Regions from separate parts of the Streptomyces sp. ISL-99 genome, predicted to be linked through region 3. Evidence: riboswitches for the same ligand, from Rfam matches in the RefSeq annotation. Region 3 holds a riboswitch; each other region holds the start of a gene.

Region 1 (7,247 bases), on a different contig from region 3:
GACGCCGCGAATTTCGCCGCGCCCTTCCGCGTCGCCCTGGACAAGCGTCCCTCCTGCGGCGACCCGGCCTCGTCCGACTTCCCCCTCACCACCCGCCTGCGCGGTGGCCCTGACACCTACCGCGCGGGCGGGGCGGCCGGCGAATGGTCCCTGGAGCTGACCAACACCACCGGCGAGAGCTGCCGCAACATCCACCCGGTCATCGTCCTCATGGACCGCGAGCGTGAACTGGACTCGCGGCAGATGGAGTTGGAGTTCCAGGACAGTGCCGGGCGGTGGATCGACGTACCCTTCCACACCACTGACGAGGACGAGCACATCGGCGTTTTCGACGGCGGCTTCCCCGGCTTCACCGTCGCCGCCGACCGCACCGTCACCGTCAAGGTGCGGCTCGCCTTCGACTCCGACGCCGCCCCCGCTCGCGCCGTCGCCAACGCCGCCGTCGTGCAGCGGCAGCCCGACGACGGCGAGTGGGTCGGCGAGTCGAACGACTACCGCTTCACCGTCACGGGCCGAGACGGCGACCGAGACGCAGGCCATGACACCGACACCGGCGCCGACACCGACGCCGACACCGACACCGACGCCGACACCGACACCGACGCCGACGCCGACACCGACACCGACCCTGACACCGACCCTGACACCGACACCGACCCCGACACCGACCCTGACGCCGAAACCGACCGTGACCCCGACCCCGACCGGTCTCCGGCCCCTGAGCGCGAGCCCGCGCCCGACATCACCCTCGACGACGGTACGCCGCGCATCCGCGAGCACCCCCACGCCCTCGCCATGACGGGCCGCGACCCCGGTCCGCTGCTCGCCCTCGGCGCCATCGCCGGCGCGCTGCTCCTCGGGGGCGGAGCGCTCGTCGCCGGGTCCCGGCGCCTCCGCGCGCCGCAGCGTCGCGAGTGAACGCGCCCCGGGGCGCCGGGCCACCGGCGCCGGCTTCCACCGCACCGCCAGCAACAACTGGTATTGGCTGATCGCCGGGGTCAAGATCACGGCAGCCTGATTAGGCTGGGGGCGCCCGGACGGTGTGGTCCGGGCGCCCCCAGCTTTTTTTTGCGTACGGCAGGAGTCCGGCACATGGCAGAGCGCAAGCCGATCGAATCATGGCTCACCGATATGGACGGCGTCCTCATCCACGAGGGAACGCCCATCCCCGGAGCCGATGCCTTCATCAAGCGGCTCCGCGAGTCGGGCAGGCCCTTCCTGGTGCTGACGAACAACTCGATCTACACCGCCCGCGACCTCCACGCCCGCCTCTTCCGCATGGGCCTGGACGTTCCGGTCGAGAACATCTGGACCTCGGCGCTCGCCACCGCGCGGTTCCTCGACGACCAGCGGCCCGGCGGCACGGCGTACGTCATCGGCGAGGCGGGACTGACCACCGCGCTGCACGACATCGGTTACGTCCTGACCGACCACGAGCCTGACTACGTGGTTCTGGGCGAAACGCGTACCTACAGCTTCGAGGCACTCACCAAGGCCATCCGCCTCATCAACGCCGGCGCGCGTTTCATCTGCACCAACCCCGACGAGACCGGCCCGAGCCGGGAGGGGCCGCTGCCCGCCACCGGCGCCGTTGCCGCGCTCATCACGAAGGCGACCGGCAAGGACCCGTACTTCGCCGGCAAGCCCAACCCGCTGATGATGCGGACCGGGCTCAACGCGATCGGCGCGCACTCCGAGACCAGTGCGATGATCGGCGACCGGATGGACACGGATGTGCTGGCGGGCCTTGAGGCGGGCATGGAGACGTTCCTGGTCCTGACCGGTCTGACGGGGCCCGCGGACGTCGACCGCTACCCGTTCCGGCCCTCGACGATCGTCGATTCGATCGCGGACCTGGTCGACCGCGTCTGATCGCTCGCTGATCGCTTCCTGACCGCTCCAGAGGTCCGTACGGCGCAGTGGCGGGCCTCTGGAGATGCGGAAACCGGCCGTACCGGTGAATCTTCGTAGTACCAGGAGGTTCACTATGCGCTCACTGCAACTTGCTCTCTGTGCCGGTGTGGCGGCCGCGGCGGTCCTGACGCCCGCAGCCGCCGCCCACGCCGGCAACGAGGCCGGGGGCCGGGTCGTCGTCACCCCGTCCACCATCGCTCCGGGCGGGGAGGTGGATCTGCGGGTCGACGTGTGCCGGGGCAGACACGCCACGGGTACGTCCGACGCCTTCTCGTCGCCCGCCCACTTCAGCCCCGCGGCGGACCGCGGCGACCTCTTCGCCGAGGCCCGCATCCGCTCGGACGCCGAGGCCGGGGACTACGAGATCCGGGTGAAGTGCGAGGACGGCGGCCGGGCGAGCGGCACCGTCACGGTCGCCCACCACCACGAGCCCACGCACCACCCGACCCACCACCCGACCCACCACGCAACGCCCGTCGCACCCGTGCACGCGGGCGGCGGCGGTACGGCCGAAGTCGCCGCGGCCGACGAGGGCGGGCCCGGGACGCCGCACACCGTGATCGGCCTGGTACTGGCGGGCGTGGCGGCCGTGGCCGTGGCGTACCGGAGCGTACGCCGCCGTCGTACGGACTCGGACTGACATGTCCGCCGAGGACCGTCCCGCCGACGGCGGTGGCAGCGGCAGCGGCGAGGGCAGCGGCGGTGGACGGCTGCTGACCGGTGTCGCATGGGCGGTGCTGCTGCTCGGGCTGTGGCTGTGGGGCCGCGAGGTGACCGAAGGCCCCGGCGGCAGCTCGGCGCCGACCACCGGAGACGTGGCCGCTGTCGGCCGTCCGCTGGGAGTGCCGCTGCCTCCCGCGCACCCACCGGTCGACGGCGCGACACCGCAGCACCTCGACGTGCGCTCCATAGGCATCACGGCGCCCGTCGTGCGCCGTGGGCTCGACCGGTGGGGCGCCGTCGATCCGCCGCCGTACAACCAGTCCTCGAAGGTCGGCTGGTACGGGGAAGGGGCCAAGCCGGGTGCTCCGGGAGTCGCCCTGTTCGTCGGCCATGTCGACACCGAGAGCAGACCGGCCGTCTTCTACGGGCTGAGCGCCGCGCGCCCCGGCGAGAAGATCCGGGTGACGGGGGCCGGCGGCGAGAGCCTGGAATTCACCATCGACGACATCCAGGTCTTCACGCGTGAACGCTTCGACCCGCAGAAGGTGTACGGCCCCCGCGAGAGCGACCGGGCGGAACTGCGCCTGATCACCTGCGGGGGCACGTACGACAAGAAGGCCCGCACGTACACGGCGAACGTCGTGGTCTCGGCCTACCTGACTGGTGCGGGTACGGATACGGGTTCGGGTACGGGCAAGGGCTGACCGGACGCCGTTACGCCGCCACCGGCGCCGCAGCCGGAGCCGTGCGCCCCGCGGCCCGTAGCCCCAGCGCCCCGAAGACCCCCGCGAACACCGCCCACAGCACCGCGTGCGAAGCCAGCGACAGCATGCGGAAGTCCCACAGCAGCGTCGCCGCCACCGGGACCTCGTCCGGGTTGCCCGGCAGTGCGAAGAGCACCGCGAGCGTCGCGATCCCCGTGACGGCCACCGCGACGTGGCGCACCGGAACCGACCTGTCCGCGAGGCGTACGTACACCTGCCAGGCCAGCACCATGCCGAGGACGCCGATCACGACGGCGGCCAGCCACAGTGACTGGCGGTTGGCGACGGTGCCGGAGTCGCCGACACCCGGAGGGTTGGCCGGGTAGCGCAGTCCCGGCAGCAGCGAGACCGCCACGAAGGCGGCCGCGCCGAAGGCCAGGGCGCGGGGCCACGGCCGTTCACCGAGGCCCGTACGGCGGTGCACCAGGGCGTACGCGAGGGCGAAGAGCACGCCCAGCGCCAGCCCCGCCACGACCGCCGTGACGACCAGCCCGAAGTGCTGGGTGGACCGGGAGAACAGTTCCTCGTGGTGCTGGACGGCCGTGGCGGCGGCCCCGTGCGCGTGTTCTTCGGCGGCGGAGCGTGCCTCTTCGAGCCGGATCGCGCGGTCCATCAGGGGTTCGGCGAGGAGCAGGGAGAAGAGACCGGCGGCAAGGCCGGCCACCCCGCCCGCCGCGAGCCCGCGTCCGAGCAGGGGCAGTACAGGTGTTGACATGGTGCGACGGCCCCGATCAGTGGCAGGGGGCACCGAAGAGGTGCCGGCCGTCGTGCGAGAACTCGTGCAGGTAGTCGCCCGTCGCGGAGACGACTGTGCCGTTGTCCATGAAGACCGCGTAGAGCGCGATCACGGCGATGATCGCCGCGGCGGCCATGATCAGCCAGTCGCGGGTGGTGGTCGTGGCGGACTCGACCGCCGCGGTGTCGGTGTGCTGCGCAGTGTGCAGTGACATACCGGTGTGCCTCCTTCTGAGGTTTCCACGCCCCAATGCAGGAGGACGACGGGTCAGTTCCTGACTTCCGTACGGGGGCCTTGGGCTCTCGTACGGTCACAGTGGCGGGACCGTCCCGGCTTCGCACCGGGTTCCTGTCCACCGTCGCCTCGATGTGTGTGGAGTTGTCTTCCGGAGAGTCCCAGCCTGGCTGAGCACTGTCAACAGGCCATCGCGGGTGCGCCCCTCGCTCCGGGCCGGTGTGTCAGGATGGTTTCGACCGGATGTGTCCGGGGAGAGGGGCCGGGGGGGTCCTCGTATGTGAGTTTTTCAGTGCATCGTGAGTGCAGCCAAGGGGGAGTGGATGTACGGCAGTTACAGCGGCCGTAGGCGCAAGGGTGTCCGGGTGGCCGCGGTGGGGGCTGTGGGAGCCGCGCTGCTGCTGACGGGCTGCACCTCGTCCGGCGGTGGCGGGGGCGAGGCGACGAACCAGCCGCCGCTGAAGCAGCAGCCGAAGGGCAGCGACCCGTACTGGGTCAATCCGGAGGGAAGCGCCGCCAAGCAGGCCGCGGCGTACGCCAAGGAAGGCGACGACGAGAAGGCCGCGCTGATCAGGAAGATCGCCGAGCAGCCGGCCGCCGAGTGGATTCTTCCGGAGAACGCGGAGGCGCAGGCCAAGGGGTACACGGAGGCGGCCGAGAAGGCCGACCGTGACGCGCTGCTCGTCCTCTACAACATCCCGCACCGTGACTGCGGGCAGTTCTCGAAGGGCGGCGCGGCCGACGGCAACGCCTACCGTGCGTGGGTCGACGAGATCGCCAAGGGCATCGGCAACCGCCCGGCGACCGTGATCCTGGAGCCGGACGCGTTGCTGCACCTGGTCGACGGGTGCACGCCCGAGGAGTTCCACGAGGAGCGGTACGACCTCCTCAAGGGAGCCATCGAGCGGCTCAAGCAGCAGCCGAAGGCCAAGGTGTACCTGGACGCCGGCAACGCGGGCTGGAAGTCGCCCGATTCGCTGTTCGAGCCGCTCCAGCGGGCGGGGATCGCGAAGGCGGACGGCTTCTCGGTGAACGTCTCCAACTTCCAGACCACCGAGGTCAGCAAGGACTTCGGCAAGAAGCTCTCGGCGAAGGTCGGCAACAAGCCCTTCGTGATCGACACCAGCCGCAACGGCAACGGCCCGTACACCGGGGGCGACCCCGCGGAGAACTGGTGCAACCCGCCGGGCCGCGCGCTCGGTGAGAAGCCGACCACCAAGACCGGCGACGACCTGGTCGACGCGTTCCTGTGGATCAAGCGTCCCGGTGAGTCGGACGGTGACTGCAAGGGCGGCCCGAAGGCGGGCGAGTGGTACGAGGAGTACGCGCTCGAACTGGCCCGCAACGCGAAGTAGCGGTCGCGCCGCAGGACACGACGGGAGGGCCGCCCGACGGGGGCGGCCCTCCCCTCATGTCCAGGGGTTTACGGCACCTCGATCCAGACCCCCTCGGACGGCGTGCCCTGATCGTCCGTCACGAACAGCATGTAGTAGCCGGACGGGACCAGCGCCCGGTTCTTCGGCACGGTGACCGAGATGCCGTCCTTCGTCTTCTTCATCTCCAGCGCGACCGTGCGCTGGTCGACGTCGGTGACATGGGTGACGGCGCTGGGCCGCATCAGTTTGGCGTCCTTGACGGCCGCGGCGTGCGCCGACTTGAAGGTCGCCGTACCGCCGCGCTTGATCGTCTTCGGGCCGCCGGTGAGCTCCGGCCGCGCGTCCCGGAAGAGGTACGGCGGCGTGTAGATCTCGATGCGCTGCTCGAAGACGCCGGGCCGGGTGTTGGCCTTGTCGGAGTACAGCGAGTCGGATCCGAAGATCATGACGCGTCCGTCGGGGAGCAACAGCGAGCCCGAGTGGTAGTTGCGGCCCACCGCCGGGTCGGCCACCCGGCGGTACGTGCCGGTCTTGGCGTCGTACAGCCGCGCCTGGAGGATGTCGGAGCCGCCGCGCCCGCGGTAGTCGCTGGAGCCACCGGTGATCAGGACGGTGTCGTCGGGCATCAGGGACGCGCTCGGGTAGCGGGTGCCCTCGTCGAGCGAGTCGCCGTCCCTGAAGCGCGGGTTCGGCTCCTTGAGGTCGACGAGGCGCGACTTCTCGCTGGACTTCTCGGACTCGCCGACCCCGCCGCCGCCGATGACCATGTACTTCTCGTCCTGGGCGGGAGGCAGCCGCACGGTCGCGGAGGTCTCCATCATGTCCGGGTCGCTGAGGCCGGGGATCTTCTTGAACTTGTTGGTCTTCAGGTCCCAGATGCCCGGCTCACGGCCCTCGTCAGCGGGCCCGTACCCGGCGTTGGAGCCGGAGTAGAAGAGCTTGCCGTTGTTCATCAGGAAGATGGCGGGGTACGTCGGGAACTTCCGGATGACCCCGGTGTACTCCCACTTCTTCGTGACGGGGTCGTAGATCTCGTCCTTGCCGGGGACGATCTGGCCGATCTCGTCCAGGCCGGACAGCGACAGGACCTTGCCGTCCTCCAGCGTGGTCAGCGTCGGGTACCAGCGGGCCTCGTTCATCGGGTCGACGGTGATGTACTTCTCCGCCACCGGGTCGAACTCGTAGGCGTCCTTGATGCCCTGGAAGTCCTTCTTGTCGAGGGCGAGCTTCTGGGCGATGCCGTACACGTTCCTGGCGTCGGCGCCCGACAGGCCGTGGACCCGGTAGTTGTCCTCGGTGCCGGACTCGTACTTCTTGCCGGACACCTTGGCCTCGACGTAGATCCGGCCGAGCCCCGCCTCGGTGCGCAGGAACCGGCCGGTCTGCTTGTCGAAGATCTTCTTGGCCTTCTCCACCAGGACCGGGTCCTTGGAGACGTACGTCTTGCCGTTCTTCTTGCCCGTGAAGATCGTGCCCGCGGGCAGCGTCTTGGGGGCGTCCGGGTCCTCGTTGTGGACGATCATCAGGCCGCCGGCCTTGGTGACGTCACCTTCGAGCTTC
Region 2 (7,247 bases), on a different contig from region 3:
GGACACGGTGAGGGTGACCCGGCGGAGGGCCTCTACGCGGGCGCGGCGGATGTGGAGGTTCGTGACGGTGGCTACGGCGGTGCTGGTGCTGGTGCTGGTGCCGGTGGCTTCGGCGGAGGGCGGCTCGGGGCGGCGGCGTCCCAGCAGGCGGGCGAGCTTTTCCCCTACCCGCCCCTTCCTGAAACTGTGGGCTCCGCCCCCAGACCCCCGGTCCTCAATCGCCGGACGGGCTGGATATGGCCCAGGGGCAAGCACGCTTGCCTGTGCCGGGTCCTGCGGCGTGCCGGACGCGGCACCTGGTTCCGCGTCGGCCAGGGTCGCCCGCAGGTCCGTCGCCCGGCGGCGGGCGTCCCGTACCGAAAGGGGAAGCGGGGTCCAGCCCGCGAGGCGGCCCAGTGCCACCACCGGCGGGTGCACGGGCGAGGCCGCCATGATGTCCGCCGGCGCACCCATGCGCGGCGTCTCACCCGCGCCCGGCAGCAGGATCACCTGGTCCGCGTACTGCACCACCCGCTCCAGGCGGTGCTCGGCCAGCAGCACAGTCGTACCCAGGTCGTGCACCAGGCGCTGGAGCACCGCCAGCACCTCCTCCGCCGCCGCCGGGTCCAGCGCCGAAGTCGGCTCGTCCAGGACCAGCACCTTCGGGTGCGGGGTGAGCACCGAGCCGATCGCGACGCGCTGCTGCTGGCCGCCGGAGAGCGTGGCGATCGGGCGGTCGCGCAGTTCCGCGAGGCCGAGCAGGTCCAGCGTCTCCTCGACCCGGCGCCGCATCACGTCCGGCGCGAGGCCGAGCGATTCCATGCCGTACGCCAGCTCGTCCTCGACGGTGTCGGTGACGAAGTGGGCGAGCGGGTCCTGGCCCACCGTCCCGACCAAGTCGGCGAGTTCGCGCGGCTTGTGGGTCCGGGTGTCGCGGCCGTCGACCGTCACCCGTCCGCGCAGTGTGCCGCCCGTGAAGTGCGGGACGAGGCCGGAGACCGTGCCCAGCAGAGTCGACTTGCCGACTCCGGAAGGGCCGACGAGCAGGACCAACTCGCCCTCCGGCACGGTGAGATCCACGCCCCGGATCGCCGGCGACGCGGCGTCGCCGTCGGCGTAGCTGACCGACACATTCTCGAACCGGATCACTTCGGAGTCGCTTTCACTACGGGAGATGCGGGAGGTACCGGAGATGCGGGAGATACCGGAGACGCGGGAGGCACCGGGGCCACGAACGCCGGCAACAGCCCGATCAGTACCGACGCCGCCGGCCACAGCGGGAATTCGGGGGCGACGAGAGGGACCACCCCGGGGTGCAGGGCCACCGGATCGTCCGCGGCCGCCCAGATCATCAGCGCCGCGACCGCCGCCCCCGACCCCGCCACCAGCCACGCCCGTACACCCCACTCGTCGGGCCGGTAGCGGGTACGGACGCTGCGCCGGCCGCCGAGGCGCAGGCCCGCCAACGCGGCGACGAGCCCCCCGGCCATGACCGGCAGACCGTACGTCGCACCTTCGGCGGCCAGCAGCCCGTACGATCCGGCGCACACCCCGAGGAGCCCGCCGAGCGTCAGCGCGGTCGTCGTGTGCCGTACGGCGGGCGGAACCTGGGCGGTGCGGCCGTAGCCGCGCGCGTCCATCGACGCGGCCACCGCCACCGACCTCTCCAGCGCGCCCTCCAGGACCGGCAGTCCGATCTGGAGTACGGCCCCCACGCCCCCGGTCGGCCGGCCGCGCAGGCGGCGGGCGGTGCGCAGCCGCACCACGTCGGCCACCATGTTCGGCGCGAACGTCATCGCGACGACGACGGCGACCCCGGCCTCGTACAGCGCGCCCGGCAGCGACTTGAGCAGCCGGGCCGGATTGGCGAGCGCGTTCGCGGCGCCCACGCAGATCAGGAGTGTGGCCAGCTTCGCCCCGTCGTACAGCGCGAAGACCAGTTGCTCGGCCGTCACGCGCCCACCGATCCGCACACCCTGCGCCCAGTCGGGCAGAGGCACTTCGGGGAGCGTGAACAGGGTGTGGGTGCCCGGAACCGGTGAGCCGAGGAACGTCGAGAAGACCAGGCGGATGCCGATGACGAGCAGGCCGAGCTTGACGAAGGCGCCGTACGAACGCGCCCACGGCGCATCCGTCCGCCGCGCGGCCACCACGTACCCGGCCACCCCCACCAGCATCCCGAGCAGCAGCGGATTGGTGGTCCTGGACGCGGCGGCGGCCAGGCCGAGCGCCCACAGCCACCACGCCCCGGCGTGCAGCGCGTTGCTGCGGCCGGCTTGCGGCGCGCGCAGGGTCATGGAAGTCATCCGCGGCGGCGGCGCGCCTGCCACACGCCCGCCGCGCCGAGCGCGAGCACGGCGGCGAGGCCGACGAGCAACCCGGCGGAGGGTCCGCCGCCGCTGTCGTCGTCGGTGGACGTGAGGGCGGTCGGGGACGCGGCGGAGGTGCCTGCGTCCTCACGGCCGGACACCTGGTCCCCGCAGCCGGTCTTCGGGTAGCCGGAGATCGCGCAGAGCAGGGCCGTGCTGTTATAGCGCAGCGGCTTCGCCACCGAGGCGAGCGCGTCCGCCGCGGTGGCGTCCGTACCGGTCCGGGCGCACGCGGTGCGCAGCGCGGGCGGCTGCTCACCGTCCGGGGCGTCGGCCGGCGTACCGGGGTCGATGACGACCGCGATCCGCTTGGCGCCGTCCTCGGCGGGCGTCCCGCCGCAGACGGCGTCGAAGGAGTCGGCCGCGTGGCGCGGCTTCGCGGAGTCCTGCGAGTCCTCACTCACCGAGAACCGGAAGCCGATGACATCGCCGTCGGCGGGCCTGGCGGTGGCGGGCCCCTGGGTGGCGTACGTCCACTCACCGCCGTCGCTCTCCCAGAACGACCAGTAGCGGTAGCCGCCCGACGCCGCGGCCTGCGCGGACATCGCCTGTACGGACGCCGCCTGTACGGACGCCGCCTGTACGGACGCCGCCTGCGCGGGCCCCGCCGCCGGGCCCAGCACCGCGAGCGCGGCGCCGAGCGTGAGCAGCGCAGCCATCAGCCGGGTCCGCACGACCGCGACCGTCACAGCTGCTGGTTCTTCTTCTTGCGGCCGCTGAACAGGATTCCGGCGCCGACGCTCGCGATGAAGAAGACAGCCACGATCCACCAGGTGCCGAAGCCGCCGCCGCCGTCGTCCTTCTTCTCGTCGGCGGCATCGTCGGCGGCCTTGTCGGCGGCCTCCGGCGCCGGGCCGGTCGCATTGAGCGCCTTCACCAGGTCCGCGCCGCCGAAGCTCTTCGGGTCGGTGCCGGTCGCGTGCGCGGCGAAGATCAGCTGGGCGTACGCGGCGGGACCGTTGCCCTTCGCCCAGGCGGCCGAGTTCTTCTCCAGCCACTCCAGCGGCTTCCGCGCCTGCTCGGCGCCGCCCTGAGCGGCCAGCGCGACGACGGCGTCCGCGGTGTTGCCGAAGTCGGGCTGCGCCTTCGTGTCCTCGGCGCCCGGCATGGGAGGCGTGTCGAGGTGGCCCGTTTTGGCGAGTACGTCGTCGAGGTACGCGGCGCCGTTGGCGGCGGCCTGCGCGGGCGTCAGCTTCCCCTTCACGCACTTGACGGGCTTCTGGCCGGGCTTGTCCCCGGGCTTCTTGCCCTTGGCGTCCAGCTTCTGGCCGAGCCCGCCCAGTACACCCGCCGCCGTCGCGTCGGCGTTGGGCGCGAGCTTGCCGGCCTTGTCCGGCTGGTACGCGAACGCGCCGCCGCCCGTCTTCGCGTCGCACGGGACCGAGAAGGTGACGAGCGCGTCGTACGGCGACTTGTCCTCCTGCGACTTCACCTCGGCCGGCTTCTCGCCCGCCGCGGCCAGCGCGCCGATGACGACCGAGGTGGAGTTGGCGTCGCTCGGGCTGCCGGGGTTGTAGCCCCAGCCGCCGTCCTGGTTCTGCGCACCCTTCAGCCAGCTGACGCCCTTCTTCACCGCGGCGTCCTGCCCGCCGAGCGCGCTCAGCGCCTGCACGGCGGCGGCGGTGGCGTTGCTGTCCGTCATGGTCTTCGACGTGCACGGCTCGGCGGCGTCGGCGCGGAAGGACGCGAAGCCGCCGCTGTCGCACTGCTGGCCGACCAGCCAGTTCACAGCCTTCGCGGCGGGCTTGATGCCCACCGTGTCCTGGGCGAGGAGGGCCAGCGACTGCCGCCAGACACCGTCGTACGTCGGGTCCGACTCGCCGTAGAGCCCCGAGGGAATCACGGGCTTGGGGGACGGCGCGGCGACGGCGGTCGTGGCGGTGGCCGCGCAGAGTACGGCGGAAGCTGCGAGCACGGTGGCTGCGCTGCGGCGAAGGGTCATGACGGGCGGGGGCCTCTCCTGCTGAGGAGCCGGGCCCGGGCACGCGAAAACCACGCACCGGGCTCCGGCTCCGTATACCTCGACGGTGCCGAGCCAGTAGTCATGCCGGACCGGGCGTTCCGACTTACCGCCTCGCACGGGCGGATACGGCTGCGGGTCAGTGCCGGATTCGCACCGGCTTCCCCCAGAACGGCATGATGACGACTCGCACACTGTACCGGCCCGTATCAGGCGCCCCCGGTGGTGGTCCGCGCCTTCACGCAGCGACGTACGTGACCGGATCGCCGCCCGGCACCGCTTCCGCGCGGCCCAGCTTCACCAGCCGGCGCAGGTGTGCCTCCGCCTCCGAGACGGCGATGTTCCTCGACCCGTAGGGGATCTGGTCCCAGGGCCGGTTCCACTCCATGCGTTCGGCGAGCTGCCAGGGGGTGAGGGGGGTGGCGAGCAGGGCGCGGAGGCCGTTGAGGCGGTCCTCGTGGTGGCCGAGGAGTTCCCGCACGCGGGCGGGGGCGCCGGTGAACGCGTGCTGGTGGGCCGGGAGGACCTCGGCCGGGGCGAGGCGTTCGACGCGTTCGAGGGAGTCCAGGTAGTCGCCCAGGGGGTCGGTGACGGTGGTGTCGTCGGGGTCCTCGTACAGGCCGATGTGCGGGGTGATGCCGGGGAGCAGGTGGTCGCCGGAGAAGAGGCGGCCGTTGCCGGGGAGGTTCGCCGGGTGCGTCTCCTCCAGGTGGAGGCAGACGTGGCCGGGGGTGTGGCCGGGTGTCCAGATCGCGCGCAGGCGGCGGCCGGTGAGGGGGAGCAGGTCGCCGGGGACGATCTCGCGGTCGGGGAGAGCCGCTGAGAGGCCGGGCAGGGTGCGCATGCGGCCCGACTCTCGGGCGGCGCGGAGCGGGGCGAGGTGGTCGTCGGGGGCGCCGGCGGCGGTGAGCTTGGCGGTGATGTAGTCGAGCCAGGTGCCGGGCTCCGCGTTGCGGGTCCGGCGTACGACGTCGGTATCGGCGGCGTGCATGGCGATCCACGCACCGGACGCGTCACGCACCTGCCCGGACAGGCCGTGGTGGTCGGGGTGGTGGTGCGTGATGACGACGCCGTGGATGTCGGTGACGGACGTACCGAGCGCGGCCAGACCGCCGGCCAGGGTGTTCCAGGACGCGGGGTCGTCCCAGCCGGTGTCGATCAGGACCGGCCCGTCGTCGGTGTCGAGGACGTGGACCAGGGTGTGGCCGAGCGGGTTGTCCGGAATGGGAACTTCGATCGACCAGACGCCGCCGCCGTGCTCGGTCACCTGCGACACGGGCCGTCCTCATTCCTTCGGCATTCCTTCGTCCAGGACTAGAACTCGTTCCAATAGTCGCCCAGGTCGACTTCTTTGCAAAGGGGTGGTCCATGGACTCCACCGACTGAAACTGGTACTAGTTCTGATGCACCGTCAGGAAACTGAAGGCGGGCATCGCGGGCCCGTGAGAGCCGTGGGAGGCAGACAGTCATGACCGAGCTTGTGGAGCACCGGAAGCTTTACATCGGCGGCGAGTTGACCGACCCGCTGGGCACCGACGTCATCGAGGTCGTCTCGCCGCACACCGAGCAGGTCATCGGCCGCGTGCCCCACGCGTCCCGCGCCGACGTCGACCGCGCGGTGGCGGTGGCGCGCACGGCGTTCGACGAAGGGCCCTGGCCCCGGATGACGCTCGACGAGCGGGTCGCCGTCGTCACGCGGATCAAGGACGCGATCGCCGTGCGCCACGAGGAGATCGCCCGCAGCATCACGTGCGAGAACGGGACGCCGTACACCGCGAGCGTCATGATGCAGGCGCTGGCCGCGATGATGGTGTGGGACGCCACCATCGCCGTCGCGCGCGACTTCCCGTACGAGGAGCGGCGGACCGGCGTGCTCGGGCCGATTCTCGTACGCCGGGAGCCGGCCGGGGTGGTCGCGGCCGTCGTGCCGTGGAACGTCCCGCAGTTCACGGCGGCGGCCAAGCTCGCGCCCGCGCTGCTGGCGGGGTGCACGGCCGTACTCAAGGTGTCGCCGGAGACACCGCTCGACGCGTACATTCTGGCCGACATAGCCACCGAGGCCGGACTGCCGGAGGGCGTCCTGTCGATCATCCCGGCGGACCGCGAGGTCAGCGAGTACCTCGTCGGGCATCCCGGCGTCGACAAGGTGTCGTTCACCGGCTCCGTCGCGGCGGGCAAGCGCGTCATGGAGGTCGCCGCGCGCAATCTCACCCGCGTCACCCTCGAACTGGGCGGCAAGTCGGCGGCGGTGATCCTCCCGGACGCGGACCTCACCACGACCGTCGCCGGCATCGTCCCCTTCGCCTGGATGCTCAACGGTCAGGCGTGCGTGGCCCAGAGCCGCATCCTCACCCCCCGCTCGCGCTACGACGAGTTCGCGGACGCCTTCGCCGCCGCGGCCGGCGCGCTCAAGGTCGGCGACCCGCTCGACCCGGCCACCGAGGTCGGCCCCCTCGTCGCCAAGCGCCAGCAGCAGCGCTCCCTGGACTACATCAGGATCGGCCAGGAGGAAGGCGCGAAGATCCTCACCGGCGGCGGACGTCCGGCGGGCATGGAGCGGGGCTGGTACGTCGAGCCGACGCTCTTCGGCGGCGTGGACAACTCGATGCGGATCGCCCGCGAGGAGATCTTCGGCCCGGTCATCTGTCTCCTGCCGTACGACGACGAACGCGACGCGGTGCGGATCGCCAACGACTCCGACTACGGGCTCAGCGGCAGCGTATGGACCGCGGATACCGACCACGGCATAGACATCGCCCGCCGGGTCAGGACCGGAACGTACTCCGTGAACACCTTCAGCATCGACATGCTCGGGCCCTTCGGCGGCTACAAGAACTCCGGTCTGGGCCGGGAGTTCGGCCCCGAGGGATACGGCGAGTACCTGGAGCACAAGATGATCCACCTCCCTGCCGGTCACGAGGAGGCCTGATGGGAGACCG
Region 3 (7,247 bases):
TCGCCACACGCCGCGATGCCGACCATCATGCCCGCGACGCCTATCGCCGCGATGAGCTTGCGCTTCACGCCACCCTCCTCAGGGATGCCTGCAACCCCCCTGCCCACCGCGAAGACTTACGACAAGTACTGCCCGGGGGTGGGACCTTGGCCTTTAATGGTTTAGACCAGCACCGGGAGCTTGGCCTAGACCTTTAGGGGTGTCAAGGGTGTATAAGAAGGGCTCTCGCGTCCGTTATCGGACCGACACCTGAGCAAGGGCGACGACCTGTGACGAGGCCGTGCCACCATGTGAGCCGCGACAGTCGGAGGAGCCGGTGACGGCAGCAGCACAGAAGTCGGGAAGGCGGGTCATGGCCACGGACGGGGGCGGCACGGAGGCCGAGGGCACGGCGGCGGCGACACGCACCGCGCGCGTGCCCAAGTACTACCGGCTCAAGCGGCACTTGCTGGAGATGACGGAAACCCTGCCGCCCGGGACGCCCGTACCGCCGGAGCGGACGCTGGCCGCCGAGTTCGACACCTCTCGTACGACGGTGCGCCAGGCGCTCCAGGAGCTGGTCGTCGAGGGGCGCCTGGAGCGGATCCAGGGCAAGGGCACGTTCGTCGCCAAGCCGAAGGTCTCGCAGGCGCTGCAACTCACGTCGTACACCGAGGACATGCGGGCGCAGGGCCTGGAGCCCACTTCCCAGCTCCTGGACATCGGTTACGTCACCGCCGACGACACGCTCGCCGGCCTGCTCGACATCTCGCCGGGCGGCCGGGTCCTGCGGATCGAGCGGCTGCGGCTGGCGAGCGGTGAGCCGATGGCGATCGAGACGACGCACCTGTCGGCGAAGCGCTTCCCGGCGCTGCGCCGCTCGCTCGTGAAGTACACCTCGCTCTACACGGCACTGGCCGAGGTGTACGACGTACGCCTGGCGGAGGCCGAGGAGACGATCGAGACGTCGCTGGCCACCCCGCGCGAGGCGGGTCTGCTCGGTACGGACGTGGGCCTGCCGATGCTGATGCTGTCCCGGCACTCGATCGACGGGAACGGCGAGCCGGTGGAGTGGGTGCGCTCGGTCTACCGCGGCGACCGCTACAAGTTCGTCGCCAATCTGAAGCGACCGACTGACTGAAGCGGCCGACGGACTGACGACCGGACAGGTGGCGTTCTGGTACGGCCCTGACCTGCAATGGTCGGGCCGTGTCCGTACCGATATGCGGACAGGGGGTTACGGACGACGGTCACAGGACCTAGATTTCGCGCACGTTACGAGAAAGATCGCGCGAGGGGACGGATCGTCATGCCGGAGTCGCAGTCGACAACGCCAGCCCAGAGACAACGGGCGCTGTCCCCGAAGTCGATCGCCGTATGGAGCGCCGTAGCGCTCGTCGGCGCCATCGCCTGGGCCGTACTCGCCCTCTCGCGCGGTGAAGAGGTCTCCGCAGCCTGGATGCTGGCGGCGGCCCTCGGCTCGTACGCCATCGCGTACCGCTTCTACTCGCGGTTCATCGCCAACCGCGTACTGAAGGTCGACAAGAACCGGGCCACCCCCGCCGAGCGGCTCGACAACGGCGTCGACTTCCACCCCACCGACCGCCGCGTCCTGTTCGGGCACCACTTCGCCGCCATCGCGGGCGCGGGCCCGCTGGTCGGCCCCGTACTCGCCGCGCAGATGGGCTACCTGCCCGGCACGATATGGATCATCGTCGGCGTCATACTCGCCGGCGCCGTCCAGGACATGGTGACGCTCTTCTTCTCCACCCGCCGCGACGGCCGTTCGCTCGGCCAGATGGCGCGTGACGAGATCGGGCCGTTCGGCGGCGCGGCCGCGCTGGTCGCGGTCTTCGCCATCATGATCATCCTGCTCGCGGTACTCGCCCTGGTCATCGTGAACGCGCTCGCGCACTCCCCGTGGGGCGTCTTCTCCATCGGCATGACCATCCCGATCGCCCTCTTCATGGGCGTCTACCTGCGCGTACTGCGTCCCGGCCGGGTCAGCGAGGTCTCGCTCATCGGCGTCGCGCTGCTGCTGCTCGCGATCGTCTCGGGCGGCTGGGTCGCGGAGTCCTCCTGGGCGGACACCTTCACGCTGGAGCCGGGCACGCTCGTCATCTGGATGATCATCTACGGCTTCCTCGCCTCGGTCCTCCCGGTCTGGCTGCTGCTGGCCCCGCGCGACTACCTCTCCACCTTCATGAAGGTCGGCACGATCGGGCTGCTGGCGCTCGGCGTCTTCATCGCCCTGCCGACGATGAAGATGCCGGCGGTCACCGACTTCGCGACCAGCGGCACGGGCCCCGTCTTCGCCGGCTCGATGTTCCCGTTCGTCTTCATCACCATCGCCTGCGGCGCCCTGTCCGGCTTCCACTCCCTGGTCTCTTCCGGCACCACGCCGAAGATGGTCCAGAAGGAGACGCAGATCCGGATGATCGGTTACGGCGCGATGCTGACCGAGTCGTTCGTCGCGGTGATGGCGATGATCACGGCGTGCATCATCGACCCCGGTCTGTACTTCGCCATCAACTCGCCGGCCGGCGTGATCGGGGACACCGTCCAGTCCGCGTCCCAGGCGGTGGGCAACCTCGGCTTCTCCATCTCCCCCGAGGTGCTGGCCCAGGCGGCGAAGGACGTCGAAGAGCAGAGCCTGCTGTCGCGCACGGGTGGCGCGCCGACCTTCGCGCTCGGCATGTCGGAGATCTTCTCCGCCGTCGTCGGCGGCACCGCGATGAAGGCGTTCTGGTACCACTTCGCGATCATGTTCGAGGCGCTGTTCATCCTCACCACGGTGGACGCCGGCACCCGCGTCGGGCGCTTCATGCTCCAGGACATGCTGGGCAACGTCTACAAGCCGTTCCGCCAGGTCAGCTGGAAGCCGGGCGTCTGGTTCGCCAGCGCGGTCGTCGTGGGCGGCTGGGGCTACTTCCTGTGGGTCGGCGTGCACGACCCGCTGGGCGGCATCAACCAGCTCTTCCCGCTGTTCGGCATCGCCAACCAGCTGCTGGCCGCCGTCGCCCTCGCCGTCTGCACCACACTCCTCGTCAAGTCCGGCCGCCTGAAGTGGGCCTGGGTCACGGCGGTTCCGCTCGCCTGGGACGTGGCGGTCACGCTCACCGCCAGCTGGCAGAAGATCTTCTCGGACGACGTGAAGGTCGGCTTCTTCGCCCAGCGCGACAAGTACCAGGCGGGCATCGACGCGGGCCAGGTCCTGCCGCCCGCCAAGAACATGGACCAGATGCACACCGTCGTCACCAACTCCACGGTCGACGGCGTGCTGTGCGCGCTCTTCGCGACCCTCATCGTGGTGGTACTCGCGGACGCCGGCCGGGTCTGCCTCAAGGCGATCCGCGAACCCGAGAGCGTCAAGCTCCACGAGGCGCCGTACGTCGAGTCCAAGCTCGTCGCCCCCGCGTCGATCATCGCGACGAAGGAGGAGAAGGCCGAACTCGTCGCCGCCGGCGTCGGCCCGGAGGGCGGCAACCGCAGGGAGGCCGCGCCGGCCGGGACGGGGACGCCCGAATGACTCTGGCGGACGTACGCCGCGCGGCGGGCCGTATCCGCTGGTACGTCCGCGAGCTGACCGGCGAGTCGGCGTACGACCGGTACGTGGCGCACGCGAGGTCCTGCGACCCCGGGGCCCCGGTCATGACCCGCCGCGCGTTCGAACGCAGCCGCACGGACGCCCGCGAGGCGGACCCCCGCGAGGGCTTCCGCTGCTGCTGAACGGTTCACACGGGCCGCCGCGACCCCTTCGGGGGATGCGGCGGCCCGATGGCGTACCCCGCACTGTGCGTTCCCGCCGCGTGCGGGGCTCCACCCTGGAGCAACAGCGGCGCGACGACACAACATCTGGGGGGTGCAACACCCAACCGCCCCCACATGTATGCTCATGCTCGCTGTCGCCGCAGGGGAATCCGGTGCGAATCCGGAACTGTCCCGCAACGGTGTGACCGGTGCGCTTTTGTGCACCCGGAAGTCCGAAGACCTGCCGACGGCGTATCCGGCTCGACCGAACCGGATACCGACACGTCCGGGCCTCGCGGTTGGGCCTGTGGATGCTACGCGGTGCGCCGCCGCCCCTCAGCGGTGACGTGCGCCCGTACGCCCCCACTCCTCCCCCCGCCGGCCCCGAGCCGAGCGAGGGAGAGCACCCCGTGACCATCGCGCCAGCCGATCCGGCAACTGCCACGGAATCGACGGAGCCGACGGAGTCGTCCGACGGGACCGAGGGAGCCGGAACCGCGCTCCTGCGGACCCTCACCGACCTCACCGCCGACCTTACCGACACCGACCCGGGCAGAGTCGCCGCGGCCGCCCTCCGCGGCCGCAACGCGGCGTCGGACGCGGCCGAGCTGCGGGGCCTCGCCACCGACGCCGCCGCCGGGCTGATCTCCGAGGACCCGGCGTACTCCCGCCTCGCGGCCCGCCTCCTGACCCGCACGATCCGCGACGAGGCGGCGACGCAGGGCGTCCGTACCTTCTCGGAGTCGGTCTCCGTCGGGCACCGCGAGGGCCTGATCGCCGACCGTACGGCCGACTTCGTGACCGCCCACGCGGCCCGCCTCGACGCGCTGATCGACCCGGCCGCCGACGACCGCTTCGGCTACTTCGGCCTGCGCACGGTCTACAGCCGCTACCTCCTGCGCCACCCGCTCACCCGTCAGGTGATCGAGACCCCGCAGCACTTCATGCTGCGCGTGGCGTCAGGACTGGCGAAGGACGACTCCGCCGCGGCCGCCGACGAGGTCGCCGCGCTCTACCGCCTGATGAGCCGCCTGGACTACCTGCCGTCCTCGCCGACGCTCTTCAACTCCGGTACGCGCCACCCGCAGATGTCCTCCTGCTACCTGCTGGACTCACCGCTCGACGAGCTCGACTCGATCTACGGCCGCTACCACGAGGTCGCGCGCCTCTCCAAGCACGCTGGCGGCATCGGCCTCTCGTACTCCCGCATCCGCGCCCGCGGCTCCCTGATCCGCGGCACGAACGGCCACTCCAACGGCATCGTCCCCTTCCTGCGCACCCTGGACTCGTCGGTCGCCGCCGTCAACCAGGGCGGCCGCCGCAAGGGCGCCGCCTGCGTCTACCTGGAGACCTGGCACGCGGACATCGAGGAGTTCCTTGAGCTCCGCGACAACACGGGTGAGGAGGCGCGGCGTACGCACAACCTGAACCTCGCGCACTGGATCCCCGACGAGTTCATGCGCCGTGTCGAGGCCGACGCCGACTGGTCGCTGTTCTCGCCGTCCGACGTACCCGAGCTGGTCGACCTGTGGGGCGACGCGTTCGACGCGGCGTACCGCAAGGCGGAGGCGGACGGTCTGGCCCGTACGACGATTCCCGCGCGCCAGCTCTACGGCCGGATGATGCGCACCCTGGCGCAGACCGGCAACGGCTGGATGACGTTCAAGGACGCGTCGAACCGTACGGCGAACCAGACGGCCGAGCCCGGCTCGGTGGTCCACTCCTCGAACCTCTGCACCGAGATCCTGGAGGTGACGGACGACGGCGAGACAGCTGTCTGCAACCTCGGCTCCGTCAACCTCGGTTCGTTCGTGTCGGGGAACGGCGAGATCGACTGGGAGCGGCTGGACGAGACCGTTCGTACGGCCGTCACCTTCCTCGACCGCGTCGTGGACATCAACTTCTACCCGACCGAGCAGGCCGGCCGCTCCAACGCCAAGTGGCGCCCGGTGGGCCTGGGCGCGATGGGCCTCCAGGACGTCTTCTTCAAGTTGCGCCTGCCCTTCGACTCCCCCGAGGCGCTCGCCCTCTCCACGCAGATCGCCGAGCGGATCATGCTCGCCGCGTACGAGGCGTCCTGCGACCTCGCCGAGGTCAGCGGCCCGCTCCCGGCGTGGGAGAAGACCCGCGCGGCGCGCGGCGTCCTGCACCCCGACCACTACGGCGTCGAGGTGACCTGGCCGGAGCGGTGGGACGCGCTGCGTGCCCGTATCGCCAAGACCGGAATGCGCAACTCCCTGCTCCTCGCGATCGCGCCGACCGCGACCATCGCGTCCATCGCGGGCGTGTACGAGTGCATCGAGCCGCAGGTCTCCAACCTCTTCAAGCGCGAGACGCTCAGCGGTGAATTCCTCCAGGTCAACGCCTACTTGGTGGAGGACCTGAAGAAGCTCGGCGTCTGGGACGCCCAGTCCCGCGAGGCGCTGCGCGAGTCGAGCGGTTCGGTGCAGGGCTTCAGCTGGATCCCGGCGGAAGTACGAGACCTCTACCGCACCGCGTGGGAGATCCCGCAGCGCGGACTGATCGACATGGCGGCGGCCCGTACGCCGTACCTCGACCAGTCGCAGTCCCTGAACCTCTTCCTGGAGACGCCGACCATCGGGAAGCTCTCCTCGATGTACGCGTACGCCTGGAAGAAGGGGCTGAAGACGACGTACTACCTGCGCTCGCGCCCCGCGACCCGCATCGCCCGCGCGGCCGGCTCCGGCGCGGCGGCCGCGGCCCCCATCCCCGTACAGCAGACCGCGCCCGCGTCAGCCGCTCCCGACGCGGACGCGATCGCCTGCTCCCTTGAGAACCCCGAGTCCTGCGAGGCGTGCCAGTAATGTCAACCAATCCTGACAAGAACCTTCTCGACCCGGGCTTCGAGCTGACCCTTCGCCCCATGCGCTACCCGGACTTCTACGAGCGCTACCGGGACGCGATCAAGAACACGTGGACGGTGGAGGAGGTCGACCTCCACTCGGACGTCGCCGACCTCGCCAAGCTCTCGCCCGGTGAGCAGCACATGATCGGCCGGCTGGTCGCGTTCTTCGCGACGGGCGACTCGATCGTCTCCAACAACCTGGTGCTGACTCTCTACAAGCACATCAACTCCCCCGAGGCGCGCCTCTACCTCTCGCGCCAGCTCTTCGAGGAGGCCGTGCACGTCCAGTTCTACTTGACGCTGCTCGACACCTACCTCCCCGACCCGGACGACCGCGCCGCCGCGTTCGACGCGGTGGAGGAGATCCCCTCGATCCGCGAGAAGGCGCAGTTCTGCTTCAAGTGGATGGACTCGGTCGAGAAGATCGACCGCCTGGAGACGCAGGCCGACCGCCGCCGCTTCCTGCTGAACCTGATCTGCTTCGCGGCGTGCATCGAGGGCCTGTTCTTCTACGGCGCGTTCGCGTACGTCTACTGGTTCCGCTCGCGGGGCCTGCTGCACGGCCTGGCGACCGGCACCAACTGGGTGTTCCGCGACGAGACCATGCACATGAACTTCGCGTTCGAGGTCGTCGACACCGTCCGCAAGGAGG

Evidence for each region. Region 3 has a riboswitch for cobalamin ahead of J7E91_RS19715 (ribonucleoside-diphosphate reductase subunit alpha). Riboswitches for the same ligand answer to the same signal wherever they lie in the genome.
Region 1: linked by a shared signal. The riboswitch ahead of J7E91_RS01345 (CbtB-domain containing protein) and the one ahead of J7E91_RS19715 (ribonucleoside-diphosphate reductase subunit alpha) in region 3 are both predicted to bind cobalamin.
Region 2: linked by a shared signal. The riboswitch ahead of J7E91_RS21895 (prenyltransferase/squalene oxidase repeat-containing protein) and the one ahead of J7E91_RS19715 (ribonucleoside-diphosphate reductase subunit alpha) in region 3 are both predicted to bind cobalamin.

What each region holds. Positions count from the first base shown of each region.
Region 1 covers NZ_JAGGPC010000002.1:205,319-212,565, forward strand. The annotation lists gene J7E91_RS01320 (hypothetical protein) at 1-918, shown strand, start outside; gene J7E91_RS01325 (HAD-IIA family hydrolase) at 1,093-1,872, shown strand; gene J7E91_RS01330 (hypothetical protein) at 1,988-2,554, shown strand; gene J7E91_RS01335 (class F sortase) at 2,556-3,281, shown strand; gene J7E91_RS01340 (CbtA family protein) at 3,292-4,056, opposite strand; gene J7E91_RS01345 (CbtB-domain containing protein) at 4,073-4,291, opposite strand; cobalamin riboswitch at 4,325-4,492, opposite strand; gene J7E91_RS01350 (glycoside hydrolase family 6 protein) at 4,635-5,666, shown strand; gene J7E91_RS01355 (kelch motif-containing protein) at 5,735-7,247, opposite strand, start outside.
Region 2 covers NZ_JAGGPC010000035.1:15,229-22,475, forward strand. The annotation lists gene J7E91_RS21880 (ABC transporter ATP-binding protein) at 1-1,128, opposite strand, end outside; gene J7E91_RS21885 (energy-coupling factor transporter transmembrane component T) at 1,125-2,285, opposite strand; gene J7E91_RS21890 (SCO2322 family protein) at 2,282-3,007, opposite strand; gene J7E91_RS21895 (prenyltransferase/squalene oxidase repeat-containing protein) at 3,034-4,290, opposite strand; cobalamin riboswitch at 4,382-4,520, opposite strand; gene J7E91_RS21900 (MBL fold metallo-hydrolase) at 4,547-5,584, opposite strand; gene J7E91_RS21905 (aldehyde dehydrogenase) at 5,777-7,237, shown strand; gene J7E91_RS21910 (ferredoxin) at 7,237-7,247, shown strand, end outside.
Region 3 covers NZ_JAGGPC010000031.1:19,419-26,665, reverse strand. The annotation lists gene J7E91_RS19735 (extracellular solute-binding protein) at 1-68, opposite strand, end outside; gene J7E91_RS19730 (GntR family transcriptional regulator) at 353-1,120, shown strand; gene J7E91_RS19725 (carbon starvation CstA family protein) at 1,289-3,508, shown strand; gene J7E91_RS19720 (YbdD/YjiX family protein) at 3,505-3,708, shown strand; cobalamin riboswitch at 3,862-3,993, shown strand; gene J7E91_RS19715 (ribonucleoside-diphosphate reductase subunit alpha) at 4,140-6,554, shown strand; gene J7E91_RS19710 (ribonucleotide-diphosphate reductase subunit beta) at 6,554-7,247, shown strand, end outside.